4 regions of the Bacillus sp. PK6-025 genome follow, and region 2 is predicted to be linked to each of the others. Evidence: predicted binding sites of a transcription regulator. Region 2 holds the regulator's gene; each other region holds the start of a gene.
The links. Region 2 encodes LexA, which represses DNA repair genes until DNA is damaged. Its sites were predicted from a motif close to CGAACATATGTTCG; they were not measured.

Region 1 (4,213 bases), 1.7 Mb from region 2:
CGAATCATCGGTTCCGTGGTGGCCCGTTCTGTCATTTAACGGAGGCTTTGAGCTCCTCTGGATTCCTTATTTCATCGGCTTCGGCCAAAGAGTTCAAGGATCGCTTCCGATTGAAAGCATTAAAATTACAGCGAAGCGCATCAGCGTGCTTGGTATTATCATTCTGCTGCTCGCGGCCGGAAGCGTATGGTGGACGCCGCTTGCCGCTCTTGCCGCCGGAGCGGCGATCGCAGGAAGGGCCTTTTTATCATGGAAACAGCGGATGAACGATAATTCCGCCCCTTTCCATTTTTCAAAGAGAGACCAGGGGCTCGTGGTGCTCGGCATTATTCCGAACACGCCGGCAGCCGATCTTGGTCTCAAGATCGGCGAAATCATCACGAAGGTTAACGGGATTTCAGTGAAAAATGCGGCGGACTTCTACGAAGCGCTTCAAAAGAACCGTGCTTTCTTCAAACTTGAAGTCGTCGGTTTAAACAATGAAATTCGTTTTGAACAAAGAGCTTCATATGAAGGAGAGCATCATGAGCTTGGCATCATCTTTGTAAAAGAAGAGGATGCGGCGATGAAGCACGCTGAGGCAGCCGCCTCACAAGAAACAGAATAATTGATGTTAATAAAGCGCCGCTTTTTCGGGCGCTTTTGCTTTTCCTTTTGGGGAATCTTTTTGGTTGTCTTTTACAAAACGTTCCGCTAGGATGATGGATAGAACCGATTGAAGGAGAATGATTGATGAAAAAGGCTTTTCTCGCCGGTGTTTTTGTTTGTTTGATAGCTGTATTGATTTCGGCTGCGGCCGGGGATTGGACGTTGATTTTCAAAGTTTCGGGATCCGCCGGACTAGGCGCAATTCTGCTGTCTGCTTTATGTTCCGGCGTATTTGTCAGCGGTGACCGGTTCAAGGGAAATCACGATTCGGAAACGAAGGAGCACAGGGAGTGGAACGGCAAACTGGCAAACGCACTCGCCGTTTTCGCCATGCCGAACCTCCTGGCAGCCGGAATCTCGTTCTTTTTCGCCTTTTAACGTCTGATTCGAATAACGCGGCATGATAATGGACAAAATGAATGAGTGTCCATGTTTGTCCGTTTCTTTGTTCTTTAATATAATCGAATAAGATCAAGAAACGTGAGGAGGGTTTTTGTGTTTACAAAAGCCGTTTTTGCACTGATATTTCCTTTCTTGCTTGTCTTGTTTTTTACAAGGGTGACCTATAACCATTACGTCGGGATTGCGCTGACCGCAGCGCTGTTGTTCGCTTCATATTTAAAAGGTTATACGGAAACCTTTTTTATTGTAGGACTTGATATCGTCTCGCTCGTGGCCGGTTCACTCTATGCGGCGAAAAAGGCGGGTGAAAAGAAGGAAGACTCATAGAAATCGTAAGAATGATTGCCGTAAAGCCCTGCTTTTGATGACAAAAAGGAGGGGTTTTTTGATAGATCAGGAAGGGTCGGCTTTTGTGGGAAAACACAGAAACCGAACTTTAGTTCGTATTTTTACTTCGGGTGTGTTAAAATAATAAGCAGGAAGATTTCGTAAAGAAACGGAGGCTTTTTTGTGAAAGACCGCTTTGAATTAGTCTCGAATTATCAGCCCCAGGGGGATCAGCCGAGAGCGATTGATCAGCTTGTCAAAGGAATCAATGAAGGCAGAAAGCATCAGACGCTTTTGGGGGCGACTGGTACAGGAAAGACGTTTACGATGTCAAACGTGATTAAAGAAGTCAACAAACCGACTCTCGTCATCGCCCACAACAAAACGCTCGCCGGACAGCTGTACAGCGAGTTTAAGGAATTTTTCCCAAACAACGCAGTTGAATATTTTGTCAGCTATTATGACTATTACCAGCCTGAAGCTTACGTGCCTCAGACTGATACATTTATCGAAAAAGATGCCAGCATTAACGATGAGATTGATAAATTAAGGCACTCTGCCACGTCTGCTCTTTTTGAACGCAAAGATGTCATCATTGTGGCGAGTGTTTCTTGTATTTACGGCTTGGGTTCCCCGGAGGAATACAGGGAACTGGTGCTCTCGCTCAGAGCGGAAATGGAAATCGAGCGAAATGAGCTGCTCAGAAAGCTCGTTGACATCCAATATGCGCGGAATGATATCGACTTTCAGCGCGGAACATTCAGGGTGCGCGGCGATGTCGTCGAGATTTTCCCGGCTTCAAGGGATGAGCACTGCATCCGGGTTGAATTTTTCGGGGACGAAATCGAACGAATCAGGGAAGTGGATGCCCTGACAGGCGAAATTTTAGGGGAGAGGGAACACGTCGCGATCTTCCCGGCTTCCCACTTCGTCACGCGGGAAGAAAAGATGAAGAAAGCGATCATAAACATTGAAGAGGAGCTGGAAGAGCGCCTTAAAGCGCTTCGTGAAGAAGGCAAGCTCCTTGAAGCCCAGCGTCTGGAACAGCGGACGAGATACGATTTGGAAATGATGCGCGAAATGGGCTTTTGCTCGGGCATCGAAAACTATTCAAGGCATTTGACGCTTCGTCCGGCAGGTTCGACTCCATATACGCTGCTCGATTACTTTCCGGACGATTTCCTGATGGTCATAGACGAGTCGCATGTCACCATGCCGCAGATCAGAGGAATGTACAACGGAGACCAGGCGAGGAAACAGGTTCTCGTCGATCACGGATTCAGGCTCCCTTCCGCTTTGGATAACCGTCCGCTCAGGTTTGAAGAGTTTGAAAAGCACATTCACAACATCGTGTATGTGTCGGCTACGCCGGGCCCTTATGAACTTGAGCATACGCCTGAAATGGTAGAGCAGATCATCCGGCCGACGGGGCTGCTTGATCCGATCATTGAGGTAAGGCCGATTGAAGGGCAGATCGATGATCTGATCGGCGAAATCCAGCAGAGAATCGAGCGGAATGAACGCGTCCTCGTCACTACGCTGACGAAAAAAATGTCCGAGGATTTGACGGATTATCTGAAAGAAATCGGAATCAAGGTCACGTACCTGCATTCCGAGATTAAAACGCTGGAGCGGATCGAGATCATCCGCGACCTTCGCCTCGGCAAGCATGACGTTCTCATCGGCATCAACCTGCTGAGGGAAGGACTCGATATTCCGGAGGTTTCACTTGTCGCCATCCTTGATGCAGACAAAGAAGGCTTTTTGCGGTCTGAGCGTTCGCTCATCCAAACAATCGGCCGCGCCGCCAGAAATGCCGAAGGCCGCGTGATCATGTATGCCGACAAAATCACCAACTCAATGGAAATCGCAATCAATGAAACGAAGCGCCGCCGCGAACAGCAGGAGGCCTATAATGATAAACACGGCATTACGCCGAAAACGATCAACAAAAAGATCAGGGACGTCATCCGGGCAACTCATGCTGCTGAAGAGCAGGAAGAATATCAAGCAAAAGAGGAGCCGAAGCTTTCGAAGATGACGAAGAAAGAGCGGGAAAAAGTGATCGCTCAAATGGAAAACGACATGAAGGAAGCCGCAAAAGCGCTTGACTTTGAACGTGCCGCTGAGCTTCGCGACTTGCTCCTAGAGTTAAAATCGGAAGGATGAATGGAGAATGGCAACGAAACGAATTGAGGTGAAAGGTGCAAGGGCCCACAACCTGAAAAATATCGATGTCTCTATTCCGAGGGACCAGCTTGTCGTGCTGACAGGTCTTTCGGGATCAGGGAAATCATCCCTTGCGTTCGATACGATATATGCAGAGGGGCAACGGCGCTATGTCGAGTCTCTCTCCGCGTATGCCCGCCAGTTTTTAGGACAGATGGACAAACCCGACGTCGATGCGATCGAAGGCCTGTCGCCGGCGATCAGCATCGATCAGAAAACGACGAGCCGGAACCCCCGGTCGACAGTCGGAACGGTGACGGAAATCTATGATTATCTCCGGCTGCTGTTTGCCAGAATCGGAAAGCCGGTCTGTCCGGTTCACGGGATTGAAATTACCTCGCAAACGATCGAACAGATGACGGACAGAATTTTGGAATATCCCGAGCGCACGAAGATCCAGGTGCTCGCGCCGATCGTCTCGGGAAGAAAAGGTTCGCACGTGAAGGTGCTCGACCAAATCAGAAAACAAGGCTATGTGAGAGTCCGGATCGACGGCGAAATGAACGACCTCTCAGAAGACATCGAGCTCGAAAAGAATAAAAAGCATTCGATTGAAGTTGTCGTCGACCGTATCGTTATAAAAGAAGGGGTAGCAGCCCGTCTCACA
Region 2 (4,213 bases):
GCGTCTATGAGACGCAATGGTATGTGAAAGAAGGAAAGCTCTCTTTGGAAGTAAGAGCGAGAAGCAATGACATGGCGCTTGGCAACCCGTTCAATGTGTTCCAATATAACGTCTTGCAGCGCATGATCGCCCAAGTCCTCGGTTATGAGCTGGGCGAATACATCTTCAATATCGGCGACTGTCACATCTATACCCGTCACATCGATAATTTAAACATTCAGATGAAACGCGAGCAATATGAAGCGCCGAAGCTGTGGATCAACCCGGACATCAAAAACTTTTATGACTTTACAATCGATGATTTTAAATTAATTGACTATAAGCACGGCGACAAGCTGACATTTGAAGTTGCCGTATAAACAGGCGGATTTTCCGCCTGTTTTTTTGTTGTGTGAATGAATCATTTTTAAAAAATACAACGATGAAAAAATTTGCATATCCGGCAGCCGCATGTTTCCTGACGGCTCCCGTGTATACCGTTTAGAGTGGACGCAAAAAGTACATGCAGTTTTTCACGGGTATGCCCCGAGCATTTAACTTACGTTTATTTACACAATCTAAACGTCTTTTTCACAAAGAGCCCGAAAAGCAAAAACAATTCTCTCTTAATCTGTTAGTGACACCAGCATATACAAGAGGAGGTTGTTTTTGTCATGATCAAAAAATGGGCGGTTCATCTGCTGTTTTCCGCATTGGTGCTGCTTGGGCTTTCGGGAGGGGCTGCATATTCTTCTCAGCATGCCGAAGGCGTTGCAAGGTATGATGACGTATTGTATTTTCCGGCATCGCGCTATCCTGAAACCGGTGCTCATATAAGCGATGCGATCAAAGCGGGCCATTCAGATGTCTGCACAATTGAAAGATCTGGAGCGGATAAGCGCCGTCAGGAATCATTAAAAGGGATTCCGACTAAGCCGGGCTTTGACCGTGACGAATGGCCGATGGCCATGTGTGAAGAAGGAGGAAAAGGAGCGTCGGTCAGATATGTCAGCTCATCGGATAACCGCGGAGCCGGCTCCTGGGTCGGGAACAGGCTGAGCGATTACGCTGACGGGACGAGAATTTTGTTTATCGTTCGATAAAAGGGAGACAATGAAAAATGTTTCCTCAAGGAAACATTTTTGTTGACAAGAAAACTCGTTTGGGGGATAATGGTAATGTAAGCATATGATCAATCCCTCTGTTTCAGGCTCGCATCCTTCATTCCGTCTGGATGTGGGCCTGTTTTTTCGTGCGAAAAAAAACCGCCGACCGGCGGTTTTGCTGATGAGTCCGTTTTTTAATGAACCGTGCGGAATACGCCAATGACTTTTCCGAGAATCGTCACATTCTGGAGGATGATCGGTTCCATCGTCGGGTTTTCCGGCTGAAGGCGGATATGGGTTTCTTCCTTGAAAAACCGCTTAACAGTCGCTTCGTCGTCTTCGGTCATCGCAACGACGATATCTCCGTTGTTTGCGGTGTTCTGCTGTTTGACTATCACATAATCCTGATCAAGAATTCCGGCATCGATCATGCTTTCGCCCATGATCTCCAGCATAAAGACATGCTCATCCGGCGGCGCCAGGCGGTCTGGAAGCGGAAAGTATTCCTCAATGTTTTCGACTGCGGTAATCGGCGTACCGGCCGTCACCTTTCCGATGACCGGGACATTGACAACCTGGTTTTTCGGAATGTGAATTTCTTCCTCTGTATCGAGAATTTCGATCGCTCTCGGCTTCGTCGGATCCCTTCTGATCAATCCCTTCGTTTCAAGCCTTGCCAAGTGGCCGTGTACCGTTGAACTTGACGCCAGGCCGACCGCTTCTCCGATCTCCCTGACGGAAGGCGGATAGCCTTTGCGTTTCACTTCTTCTTTAATGAAACGCAAAATATCAAGTTGTCTTTTTGATAGCTTCGTCATTTTTTGCACCTCAAAACGTCGATTTTAGCTAGATTATAGCATGTTTTTCCTTTGAGTACAAACATAGGTTCGAAAAAAAACGATTGACAGAAACATTTGTTCGTATGTATACTGAAATCATAAAACCGAACAAACATTCTGGGGTGATGGATATGAAAAGAGAATCATTGATTTTTGTCAGTCTGTTTACTGCTGTGATCAGCTGCTGTATTCTGTTTGTGTCTTTTGCCGGTAAAATCGAAGAAAGAAAGCAATATGTTAAAATAGAAGTGCAGGAAGGCGATACATTGTGGGAGCTGGCCGACCGGATCAAAGGCGGAAAACCCGCTGACAAACAAAAATTCATCGAATGGGTCGCCGATAAAAACAATCTGCCGACCTCCGTTATTAAACCGGGCGATGTTTTGGTCCTGCCGGTAGCCAAACAGCACTCCGATCAATATCAGCTTGCAGTTGTAGAATAAATGATTGAGGGGATTTCCATGAATGCGATTATTTACACCAGGGTAAGCACTGCGAAGGAGCAGCAGGAAACCTCATTAAAACGGCAGGCTGAAGAGCTCCAGTCGCTTGCCGCCGAGCACGGGATGAACGTCGTGAACGTCATTTCCGAACAGGCGAGCGGATATGAGATGGACCGCGACGGCGTCTTCGATCTGCTCGAGGAAATCAAAACATCAGACATTGACGCAGTTTTAATACAGGATGATACGCGACTTGGAAGAGGGAATGCCAAAATTGCCCTTCTTCACTGTTTATATAAAGAAGGCGTTCAAATCTACACGCTGGCTCACCGGGGAAAACTTGAGCTTTCCGAAGCGGATTCGATGGTTTTGGAGATTGTCGGCATTGTCGAAGAATACCAGCGGAAAATACATAACCTGAAAATTAAGCGGGGAATGAAGAAGGCGGTCGAAAACGGCTACCGCCCGGAGAGGAATCTGAAACACCGCAATGAAGGCGGCGGGAGAGAGCGGATCGAAGCGCCTCTTTCAGAAATCGTCAGGCTCAGGGAGAACAAGCTGACGTTTGCGGAGATTGCAGCCGTGTTGAGAGGGTTCGGATACAGCATTTCAAAAGCAACCGTTCACCGCCGCTACCAGGAGTATAAGGACGGCCTTGCAGACTAATCTGTTGTCAAACGAAAGCGGATTTAGTAGTATGATGGATATATACCGAATCAAAGGAGTATCTTATGATTTCTAATGAAAAAATAGCCAGAATTAACGAGCTTGCCAAAAAAGCAAAGAGCGGATCTTTAACAGACGAAGAAAAAGCAGAACAGCAGAAGCTTCGCCAGGAATATCTTCAAGGCGTCCGCGCGTCTATGAAAAACACGTTGAAAACTGTGACGATTGTTGATCCTGAAGGTAATGATGTGACGCCTGAAAAGCTCAAACAGGAAAAAAGAAACCGCCGATTGCATTAATTTGGGGAATACGCCGATATCGTATTCCCTTTTTGTATATACTACAATTTAAAATGAAGGCAAAGATTCGTCATTTTTCACTGCTTTTGAGCTGAAATGGTTGTGAAAACCGATGGGTAGATTTATGATAAGAAAGTAGAGTCCATACAGGAAGGGGATCATAATGAAAACGATTGAATTAAAATCTGTCGCAACAATACGAACACTCTCCATAGACGCGATTGAAAAAGCTAAATCCGGTCACCCCGGCATGCCGATGGGGACTGCTCCGATGGCTTATGCGCTTTGGACAAAAATGATGAATGTCAGCCCTGAAAATCCGAATTGGTTTAACAGGGACCGTTTTGTGCTGTCCGCCGGACACGGATCAATGCTTCTGTACAGCATGCTTCACTTAAGCGGATATGACGTTTCAATTGAAGACCTCAAGAATTTCCGCCAATGGGGAAGCAAAACGCCTGGACATCCGGAATTCGGACATACTCCGGGTGTAGATGCGACGACAGGCCCGCTTGGCCAAGGAATCGGAATGGCTGTCGGAATGGCGCTTGCTGAACGTCACCTTGCGGAAACTTACAACCGTGACGACTATCGCGTCGTTGATCATTATACATACAGCATTTGCGGTGACGGAGACTTGATGGAGGGAATTTCATCGGAAGCGGCTTCGCTTGCGGGACATTTGAAACTCGGCCGTCTCATCGTGCTTTATGATTCAAATGACATTTCGCTTGACGGTGAATTAAACCGCTCATTCTCTGAAAATGTGAAGCAGCGTTTTGAAGCGATGAATTGGGAAGTGCTTTATGTTGAAGACGGCAATAACATTGCCGAGATTACGGCGGCCGTCGAGAAAGCGAAACAAAATGAAAAGCAGCCGA
Region 3 (4,213 bases), 950 kb from region 2:
GTAAAGATTCATTGATTACGGGAGCCTGAAGATCACCCCTCCTTGAAAGAAAACCGGCTCAAAAGGAATACGAAAGCAGCCGGGTGTACACATTATGAGTAAAAGCAAAAGGAGGGTGTCAGCATGAATACGCATCGTGCCCAGGAAATCGTCGAATCACCCGACATGGTTGATGTTACTTATAACGGCAGGCCGATTTATATTCAGCATGTCAACGAACAAAATGAAACCGCAAGAATTTTTCCGCTCGGCCAGCCGGAGAACGAGCAGGAAGTACCGCTCGCAAATTTGAAAGAGCATTAAAAAGCAACCCCTTCAAATGAAGGGGTTTTGTATTTGTCTTATCACTCGGCCATCAAAAAAAAACACCCGAAAGCCCGAGTGTTTAATTTATGATTTTTGCAAGTCCTCTTACTGCCAGCCTCAGCACATAAAACAACGGCTCAAGCAAATCAACGAGATAAAGATAATCCCATTTATCATCATTTCGTTTCTTCTTTTTCTTCAACAGCTGTTTCTCCCTTCCTGACTTTAATGGGGTTATTTCATATACGGGCGCGCCTTCTTTAAGTTTCAAATTACGGGTGAAATTTGTTTTTTCTGGCGGCCCATTGTTTCTGAAGCCAGTTTTTTTTATAAAGATAAGCGATCAATTCCATCCACAGCTTAGGAAGCCTTTGCGGGAAACGGCTTTTTTTATAAATGGTTTGATAGGCTGTTTTTAAGTCATCCCACTGTCTGCATTCTTTCGTCTGCAAAAACCTGGCCACATCGATGACTTTGATTGTCCCAGCCGGCGTCAGTATCAGGTTTCTGAGGTGGATATCGGATGGATTCAATCCTTTCCGCTTCGCATCGTTCAATGCGCGGTCGACCTCGCAGATCATGTCATCATCGATCGGAATGCCTTTGTTTAAACACTCATAAAAAGTGTATCCTTTAATATACTCCATTAAAATATATGATGGCCCTGTTTCATATATATCAGGATAATAATTCGAATCAGAAAGCTTTTTGTAAATCTCCGCTTCCCTTGCGGCAATGTTCTTAAATTCGGGAAAAAAGACTTTAAGAGCCATTTCCCTGCCCTCTTCAGTCAGCTTAAAAACGTATGCGCTCCTGCCTTTCCCGATCAACTCTAAGTCATCGGGTTTTTGGATAAGTTTATTGAACTTTTTTTTCGTATTATACTTTACGGCCTCTGCATAGGTTTGCGCCTTTTTCACGCCGAACTCACCTTCTTTTTAAGGGCTGGTCAAACGAAAAACTCTCTATAATGTTGTTTATACATGAGAACGAGGGGTTTTGCACCTTAAATGCTTTTGAGTTCTTCATTTTGGTTTAAAAATGTAACATTCGTAAACCGGTTGTCATCTAATTGCTTTTTTAGATTAATTTTTAAAAGCGTTGGTCAAACTATGGATATGATCGTTAAGGCAAAAAAGAAGGTGATATTGATGAACAGCCAAAGCAAGTTCAAAATCGGTTTATTGCTTATTGGAAGTCTGCTGGCCGCGCTCAGCTTTCACCTGGAGGCCCTGGCCGAAAAGCCGGCTAAAGTTCAAATCCAGCTTGAAAAGGTTTATCTGGACGGGGACGTTGGAATCGAAAATAAAGTAGAGGCCGCTCGAACACTGGAAGACTTTAAAGCTGCTTATAAAGGGTGGCAGCTCATCGATCAGAAAAAGGGGTTTATTCTGTTTCGCAAACAGGTGGACGACATTTCTCCCCTCAGCAAAACAAACGGTTATATCGGAGTGACGGAAGACGGCGTGATTTCGACTTTTCACGGCCGCCCGGGCATATTATCAGAGCCGATTCAATCGTTTTTTCAGATTGATATAAAGCGCCTGGAAAGCCGGATGGTGGATGATTTGCGCAAAGGGATCCCATACCGCACGAAAAAGGAATTTGAACATGTCATTGAAGCCGTAAAATCATCCGGAAGCCAACATCATGTAAAAGATATGAAGACATGACGCTGTTATGTCTTTTTTCAGCTGCAGACAGAAGCCATTTTTAGCGAACATATGTTAACTTTTTCATTCTAGCTTTGCCTGTTTTGTGTTACAATGAAGAGCAGTCAAAGAGGTGAATGAACGTTGATCGAATTCGTAAAAGGGACGATTGATTATGTATCGCCCCAATATATTGTCATTGAAAACGGCGGGATCGGCTATCAGATCTTTACGCCAAATCCGTTTATTTATAAGAAAAACAGCAACGAAACAATCTATACATACCATTATGTAAGAGAAGATACGAATGCGCTGTACGGCTTTTCGACAAGGGAAGAAAAAATGCTGTTTACGAAAATGCTGAATGTTACGGGAATCGGCCCGAAAGGAGCGCTTGCGATCCTCGCTTCCGGCGATCCGGGAGCGGTGATTGAAGCGATCGAGAATGAGGATGAAGCGTTTCTCGTCAAGTTCCCCGGCGTAGGCAAAAAAACGGCAAGGCAGATCATTCTTGATCTGAAAGGGAAGCTCGCGGACGCCGTTCCTGAAATCGCGGCCGATCTGTTTAACCATGAAGAGCGGGAGCAAATTCATGAAGCGGAAACGGCTCTTGAGGAGGCGCTTGAAGCATTAAGAGCGCTCGGCTATTCCGACCGGGAAATTAAAAAAGTCCAGCCTCATTTGAAAAAGGAAGAGGCGCTTTCGACGGATCAATACGTTAAAAAAGCATTGCAAAAATTGTTAAAGTAAGGTGATATCATGGATGAGCGGCTTGTATCAAGTGAACTAGACAACCATGAATCAGCGATCGAGCAAAGTCTGCGTCCGCAAAGACTGGCTCAGTATATCGGCCAGGAAAAAGTGAAAGACAACCTCAAGGTATTCATTGAAGCTGCGAAAATGCGGGAAGAAACGCTTGACCATGTCTTGTTGTACGGGCCGCCGGGATTGGGAAAAACGACGCTCGCTGCGATCATCGCCAACGAAATGGGAGTCAATCTCAGAACGACGTCAGGTCCGGCGATCGAGCGCCCCGGCGATTTGGCGGCGATATTAACGGCTCTGGAGCCAGGTGACGTTTTATTTATTGACGAGATCCACCGTCTGCACCGTTCGATCGAAGAGGTGCTGTATCCTGCGATGGAAGATTTCTGCCTTGATATCGTGATCGGCAAAGGGCCGTCGGCGCGTTCTGTGAGGCTCGATCTTCCTCCTTTTACCCTTGTCGGCGCGACCACAAGGGTCGGGCTTTTAACCGCGCCTCTCAGGGACAGGTTCGGCGTTCTGTCAAGGCTTGAGTATTACACGCGTGACGAGCTTTCAGACATCGTGATCAGAACGGCGGAGCTGTTTGAGGTTGACATCGATTCGCTCTCGGCTCTCGAAATCGCGAGACGGTCAAGAGGGACGCCGCGGATTGCCAACAGGCTTTTGAGGAGGGTCAGAGATTTTGCCCAGGTGCTTGGAAACAGCTCCATCACGGAGGAAGTGGCGGTGGATGCGCTGGAACGCCTCCAGGTTGATAAACTCGGGCTTGATCATATCGACCGCAAGCTTTTAATGGGCATGATCGAAAAATTTGGCGGCGGTCCAGTCGGCATCGATACGATTTCGGCTACCATCGGTGAGGAGTCTCACACGATCGAGGATGTGTATGAGCCGTATCTTCTTCAAATCGGTTTTATTCAAAGAACGCCGCGGGGGCGCATCGTAACCCCTGATGTATACAGCCACTTTAAAATGGAGGTTCCGAACCGTGACTGAATTTCCAAAGATTTTAATGGTGCTGGGCGCCGTCATTTTTGGCATCGGTTTATTCATGCAAGTCATCGGCAGGCTCCCCGGCGATATTTTTGTAAAAAAGGGAAACGTGACATTTTTCTTTCCGGTTGTTACATGCATTGTCATCAGCATCATTCTGTCCGTGGTGTTTTCGTTTTTCGGACGAATGAAATGACGCGACATTCAAGTCTATAGATAGAGTAAGGTGAAAAAAGATGAAAGTAGAATTATTCGATTTTGACTTGCCTGAACGCCTTATCGCACAGGTTCCTTTAAAAGAGCGGGATGCGTCCAGGCTGATGGTGCTGGATAAAAAAACAGGAGAAATCACTCACAGCACGTTTAAGCACGTGATTGATTTTCTGAACGCGGGCGATTGCATCGTGTTGAATGATACGAGGGTGCTACCGGCCCGCTTGTACGGAGTCAAGGAAGAGACGGGCGCAAAGGTTGAAGTTCTTCTGTTAAAACAG
Region 4 (4,213 bases), 530 kb from region 2:
CACCCGTCTCTTCGGAGAGCGAAGTGCTGCGAAAGAGGCAGGCTAAAAGCCAAATCATAAAACCCCCCGGCTAAAGCTTAGCCGGGGGGTTCTCGTTTATTCTTTCGTTAATTGTGCGACGAAATGGTTCAGATGATCCAGCGTCATCACATTTTGATTGCATGTTTCACTGTCACAGCAAATATAATTGCCTCTGTCTGTATAGGTTTCTTTCCCGCTTTTCACCCGGGCCATGAACAGTCCGATCTCTTCGGTCCTGTTGCATATCGCGCAGATTCCTTTTTTATTGCTGGATTTGATGGTGCCGTGTATTCCGGTCAGCTTTCCGCCGGCATCCACAATCATGTACTTTCTGCCTGATCCTGCATCATTCCATCCCAGGTAGGAATATCCGCTGAAATCCATCTGTTCAAAATCGGGCGTCTTTAACTTCTTCACTTTAGAAAATAGCTTTTTAGCGGTTTTTACTGTTATACGCTGAAATGGAATGACATGAGGCTTTAATTCGGCTAAAAAGCGCATCGCTTCACCGCTGTCTTCCACTTCTGCCATCTTCTGCAGCAAAGACTTTTGATCGCTGCTGAGATCAGGAAACAGGTTGAACACTTGATCGAGCGCATTGCATTTCAAAGCGTCAAGTACGTTTTCGTCATTGATGTTCGCATGTCCCTGAACAAGGCTGTCCGTTTGAAACTTAATAAAATTATATTGGTCATTTCTGATAAAAGGTGTCTTCATTTCTGCCAGCTCCTTATTTATGGATCTATATTTAAAAATAAGGTGCAAAGCCGGATGATCAGAAATGATACCTTGCTTTTTTTAGGCGATTTGTTGATAACCCCGCCTCATGCAAAGTATCGCCTTTCAAGATAACAGGCTTTGCATGAGGCGCTGCAGTCGGCAAATGAATGTCATTTACCATTTTATCCACCTCCGAATACTGATTCTATTATAAACGACAATCGTATTCAATCTCAATGATATCCTCCATCTTTAAAATGCATATTTCATCCGCCCGGCTTACGATCCGCAGCTCCCTTTTCAGGGCGTCGGCATAGTGAATCCGGCCGGCCAGCGTTTTCACTTCCCCCTGCCGATAATAGGCAAATTGCAACATTCTGTTTTCTGCCATCGCTTCACAAATGATTTCATTAAATTCTTCATATTTTTGTTCATCCAGGATCGGTTTTTTGAGTTTTTGAAGGCTTTCATGATATTCCCTGAGCAATTCCACGTGCTCAGGCAGCATCATGGAAACCCATTTGATACTGCCTCTGTCGCGAAGCATAAATGATTCTCCTTTCTATGCCTGATGGCCTCCGACCAATTTTGACCGCAGCCGGGCCGTCCCGGCGTTTGTATAGGAAACAGCCCGCAAAAGCGCTGTTGATCCGTGCCGTTCTCTGATGCCGTCCATCACGTACCCGAGCTGCCGCTTCTTTTCCTGATCGGGACGAAAAAGATCAAGCTGCATATTGGTGTCGTCTTGAATATTGGAAAAAGAGACGGAAATTTTCCGAACCGTTTTGCCGGCATAAAACCGCTCGAACAATGCCAGACATGTATGGTAGAGATCAAGGGTGACATTTGAAGGGCTTTCCATTGTTTTTGAACGGTAAAACCCGCCGCCAAGCTCATCGCGGCTGTATTCGACGCCAAGACTGACGGTCCGGCCGGCCTGGCGGTGGGCGCGCGCCCTTTTGGCTACTTCTTCACACATTTCAAGAATGACATGCTTGACTTCCTCCGGATTCGGATAATCGCGAAGCAAAATCTGGCTTTTTCCATAGCTGACCTGCCCCTCCAAGAGCGGCGCTCCGATCGCTGAAAGGTCGATGCCCCAAGCGTGATAATAGAGCTGGTTTCCCATCACCCCGAATGTTTTCTCAAGCCGCTTGAGATCATAGTGAGCCAGCTGACCGACTGTAAAAATCCCCATCCGGTTTAACGTCTTTTCCAGCCTGGAGCCGATTCCCCACATGCGGCGCAGCGGAGACAGCGGCCACAGCTTCGTTTTCACGTCTTCGTAGCCCCAAACGGCCACTCCGTCTGCTGATTTTTTCGCTTCAAGGTCAAGGCACAGCTTTGCCATCAGCAGATTCGGTCCGATTCCGACAGCACAGGGAAGGCCAAACTCCCTTTCCATATCATCTTGAATTTTCATCGCAATCGTTCGGGCGTCTCCCCACATGCTCTCAACACCGTCCACCTGAATAAAGCTTTCATCCACGCTGTACGTATGAATGGCATCAGGCGGCACATAGCGGCAGAACAGCCGGGTGAGCTCTGTAGAAACACGGACAAACAGCCCCATCTTTGGATTGACCAGCTTGATGCGCGGATCATCCGGCAGCTGATAAAGCCTTGTTCCCGTTTGCACGCCGAACTCTCTTTTCAGAGCCGGAGAAGCAGCGAGAACGATGCTCCCCTGCCGCTCCGTGTTTCCGACAACCGCCAGCAGGCAAGTCATCGGATCAAGTCCGAGCAGGACTGCGGCACAGCTTGCATAAAAGCTCCGCATATCAACGCACAAAACCGAACGCGACGGATATTGACCGTAATCCATCTCTCTCCCTCCAAAAAGAACTGATGTTCGCACAATTAGTGTATGAATACTATACTCCGAATATACGTTCGATTTCCAGGCGTAATTTTATCCAAAGAAAATCCTGGCTGAAAGCAACAAAAAACACCTTCTTTGGAAAGAAGGTGACATGGCGGATCATTCCAGTTCGGAATGCTGCCGCATCCGGTTTAATGGCTCAAATTGAAAGCTCCCTTGAGAACCTCGTTTTTTCCTAGTAAGATAAAAGAAAAAGCGCTCCTAAAGGAGAAAGACAAATGGATGAGAAACTGATTGAAAAAATGCTCGGACAGGCGCTGAAGCAGTACGGACGCAATGTTGCAACCGATCCGCTCAGCCCCGGCGAAAAAGAAATCCTGAAGCTGGCTTTGCAGGAAAGGCGGATCGAGGAACCGAATGAGGGGCTGCATGCCCATATCGAAGATGTCATCTATGATTATGTCACAAATCAAGGCTTGTTCTCCTTTTGATCACCCAGCATATAGAAATTCCTCTATTCACCGCCATTTGTTTCATGTATGATAAACAAATAAAAACGTAACGGAGAGTTTATCATGAAACAAAAATGGCAGAACATCCACCCGCTCAGCTGGACTATTATTGTCGGAACCATTTTCGGACGTATGGGCACAGCCATGAGCATCCCTTTTTTAGCAATTTATTTGACACAAGTGAAAGGCGCCTCTTCCGGCTTTGCCGGCGCCGTTATTGCAGCGAGCTCTCTGATCGGAATTGCGGCAAGCTTTTACGGCGGGTACTTATCAGACAGGTTCGGCCGGAAAACCATCATGCTCGTTTCGATTTTCGGCTGGACATTCGTGTTCGCCGGTTTCGCGCTCGCCGATCATGTCTGGACATTCTTTGTCATGAATGCCTTAAACGGATTATGCCGCGCTTTGTTTGAACCGACTTCAAGAGCGCTGCTTTCAGACGTATCCAAACCCGAAACGCGCCTTTTCGTCTTTAATCTCCGCTATACCGCGATCAACCTCGGCGTCGTCTTCGGTCCGCTTTTAGGCCTGTACCTCGGATCTTCGAAAACGACGCTGCCGTTTTTCATTGCGGCTTTCATTTATTTTATTTATGCGGCGGTGCTGGTCATTCAATTTAAACACCACACCGTACCGGCAACTGAGCGGAATAAGCGTATAAAAGTGCGGGACGCGCTGGAGGTGACAAAAAAAGACCGGGTATTTACGATTACACTAATCGGTTCGATTCTTTGTTTATTCGGGTATTCCCACTTCACATCCACGCTCGCACAATACATGGCGGCCAGCCCGTTCATCGAAGACGGGACGAAAGTGTTCGGTATGATGCTGACGCTGAATGCCTTGGCCGTGCTTGTCGTACAGTACCCGATCGTACATATCGCCAAACGGTTTTCACCGATTTTATCGCTGATTGCCGGAAATGTGCTGATTAGCGGAAGCCTGTTCAGCCTCTCGTTTTTCCACGATCTATGGTCCATCGTCTTGATCATTATCGTGTTTACGATCGGGGAAGTGCTTCTCTTTTCGATGATGGATTTACTGGTCGACCGGATTGCCCGGCCTGAGCTGAAAGGCACTTACTTCGGGGCTATAGGCTTCACCCAGCTGGGAAGCGTGATCGGCCCTTGGGCGGGGG

Region 1: the regulator LexA is predicted to act here: its motif matches at 1,481-1,494, upstream of uvrB (excinuclease ABC subunit UvrB).
Region 3: the regulator LexA is predicted to act here: its motif matches at 2,024-2,037, upstream of ruvA (Holliday junction branch migration protein RuvA).
Region 4: the regulator LexA is predicted to act here: its motif matches at 2,624-2,637, upstream of M1D67_RS13230 (Y-family DNA polymerase).

Annotation. Positions count from the first base shown of each region.
Region 1 is NZ_CP096509.1:3,741,953-3,746,165, reverse strand. It holds gene M1D67_RS19245 (PDZ domain-containing protein) at 1-607, shown strand, start outside; gene M1D67_RS19240 (DUF5316 domain-containing protein) at 733-1,026, shown strand; gene M1D67_RS19235 (CsbA family protein) at 1,144-1,377, shown strand; gene uvrB (excinuclease ABC subunit UvrB) at 1,561-3,546, shown strand; gene uvrA (excinuclease ABC subunit UvrA) at 3,554-4,213, shown strand, end outside.
Region 2 is NZ_CP096509.1:2,029,536-2,033,748, forward strand. It holds gene M1D67_RS10620 (thymidylate synthase) at 1-359, shown strand, start outside; gene M1D67_RS10625 (NucA/NucB deoxyribonuclease domain-containing protein) at 654-1,082, shown strand; gene lexA (transcriptional repressor LexA) at 1,280-1,903, opposite strand; gene yneA (cell division suppressor protein YneA) at 2,056-2,367, shown strand; gene M1D67_RS10640 (YneB family resolvase-like protein) at 2,386-3,033, shown strand; gene M1D67_RS10645 (DUF896 domain-containing protein) at 3,099-3,332, shown strand; gene tkt (transketolase) at 3,496-4,213, shown strand, end outside.
Region 3 is NZ_CP096509.1:2,975,720-2,979,932, reverse strand. It holds gene M1D67_RS15275 (DinB family protein) at 1-15, shown strand, start outside; gene M1D67_RS15270 (small acid-soluble spore protein H) at 124-303, shown strand; gene M1D67_RS15265 (hypothetical protein) at 386-508, opposite strand; gene M1D67_RS15260 (protein kinase family protein) at 579-1,226, opposite strand; gene M1D67_RS15255 (intercompartmental signaling factor BofC) at 1,458-1,979, shown strand; gene ruvA (Holliday junction branch migration protein RuvA) at 2,103-2,708, shown strand; gene ruvB (Holliday junction branch migration DNA helicase RuvB) at 2,718-3,722, shown strand; gene M1D67_RS15240 (DUF2905 domain-containing protein) at 3,715-3,915, shown strand; gene queA (tRNA preQ1(34) S-adenosylmethionine ribosyltransferase-isomerase QueA) at 3,956-4,213, shown strand, end outside.
Region 4 is NZ_CP096509.1:2,558,782-2,562,994, forward strand. It holds gene M1D67_RS13215 (MATE family efflux transporter) at 1-46, shown strand, start outside; gene M1D67_RS13220 (FusB/FusC family EF-G-binding protein) at 97-738, opposite strand; gene M1D67_RS13225 (YolD-like family protein) at 950-1,288, opposite strand; gene M1D67_RS13230 (Y-family DNA polymerase) at 1,304-2,566, opposite strand; gene M1D67_RS13235 (YqzH family protein) at 2,842-3,054, shown strand; gene M1D67_RS13240 (MDR family MFS transporter) at 3,139-4,213, shown strand, end outside.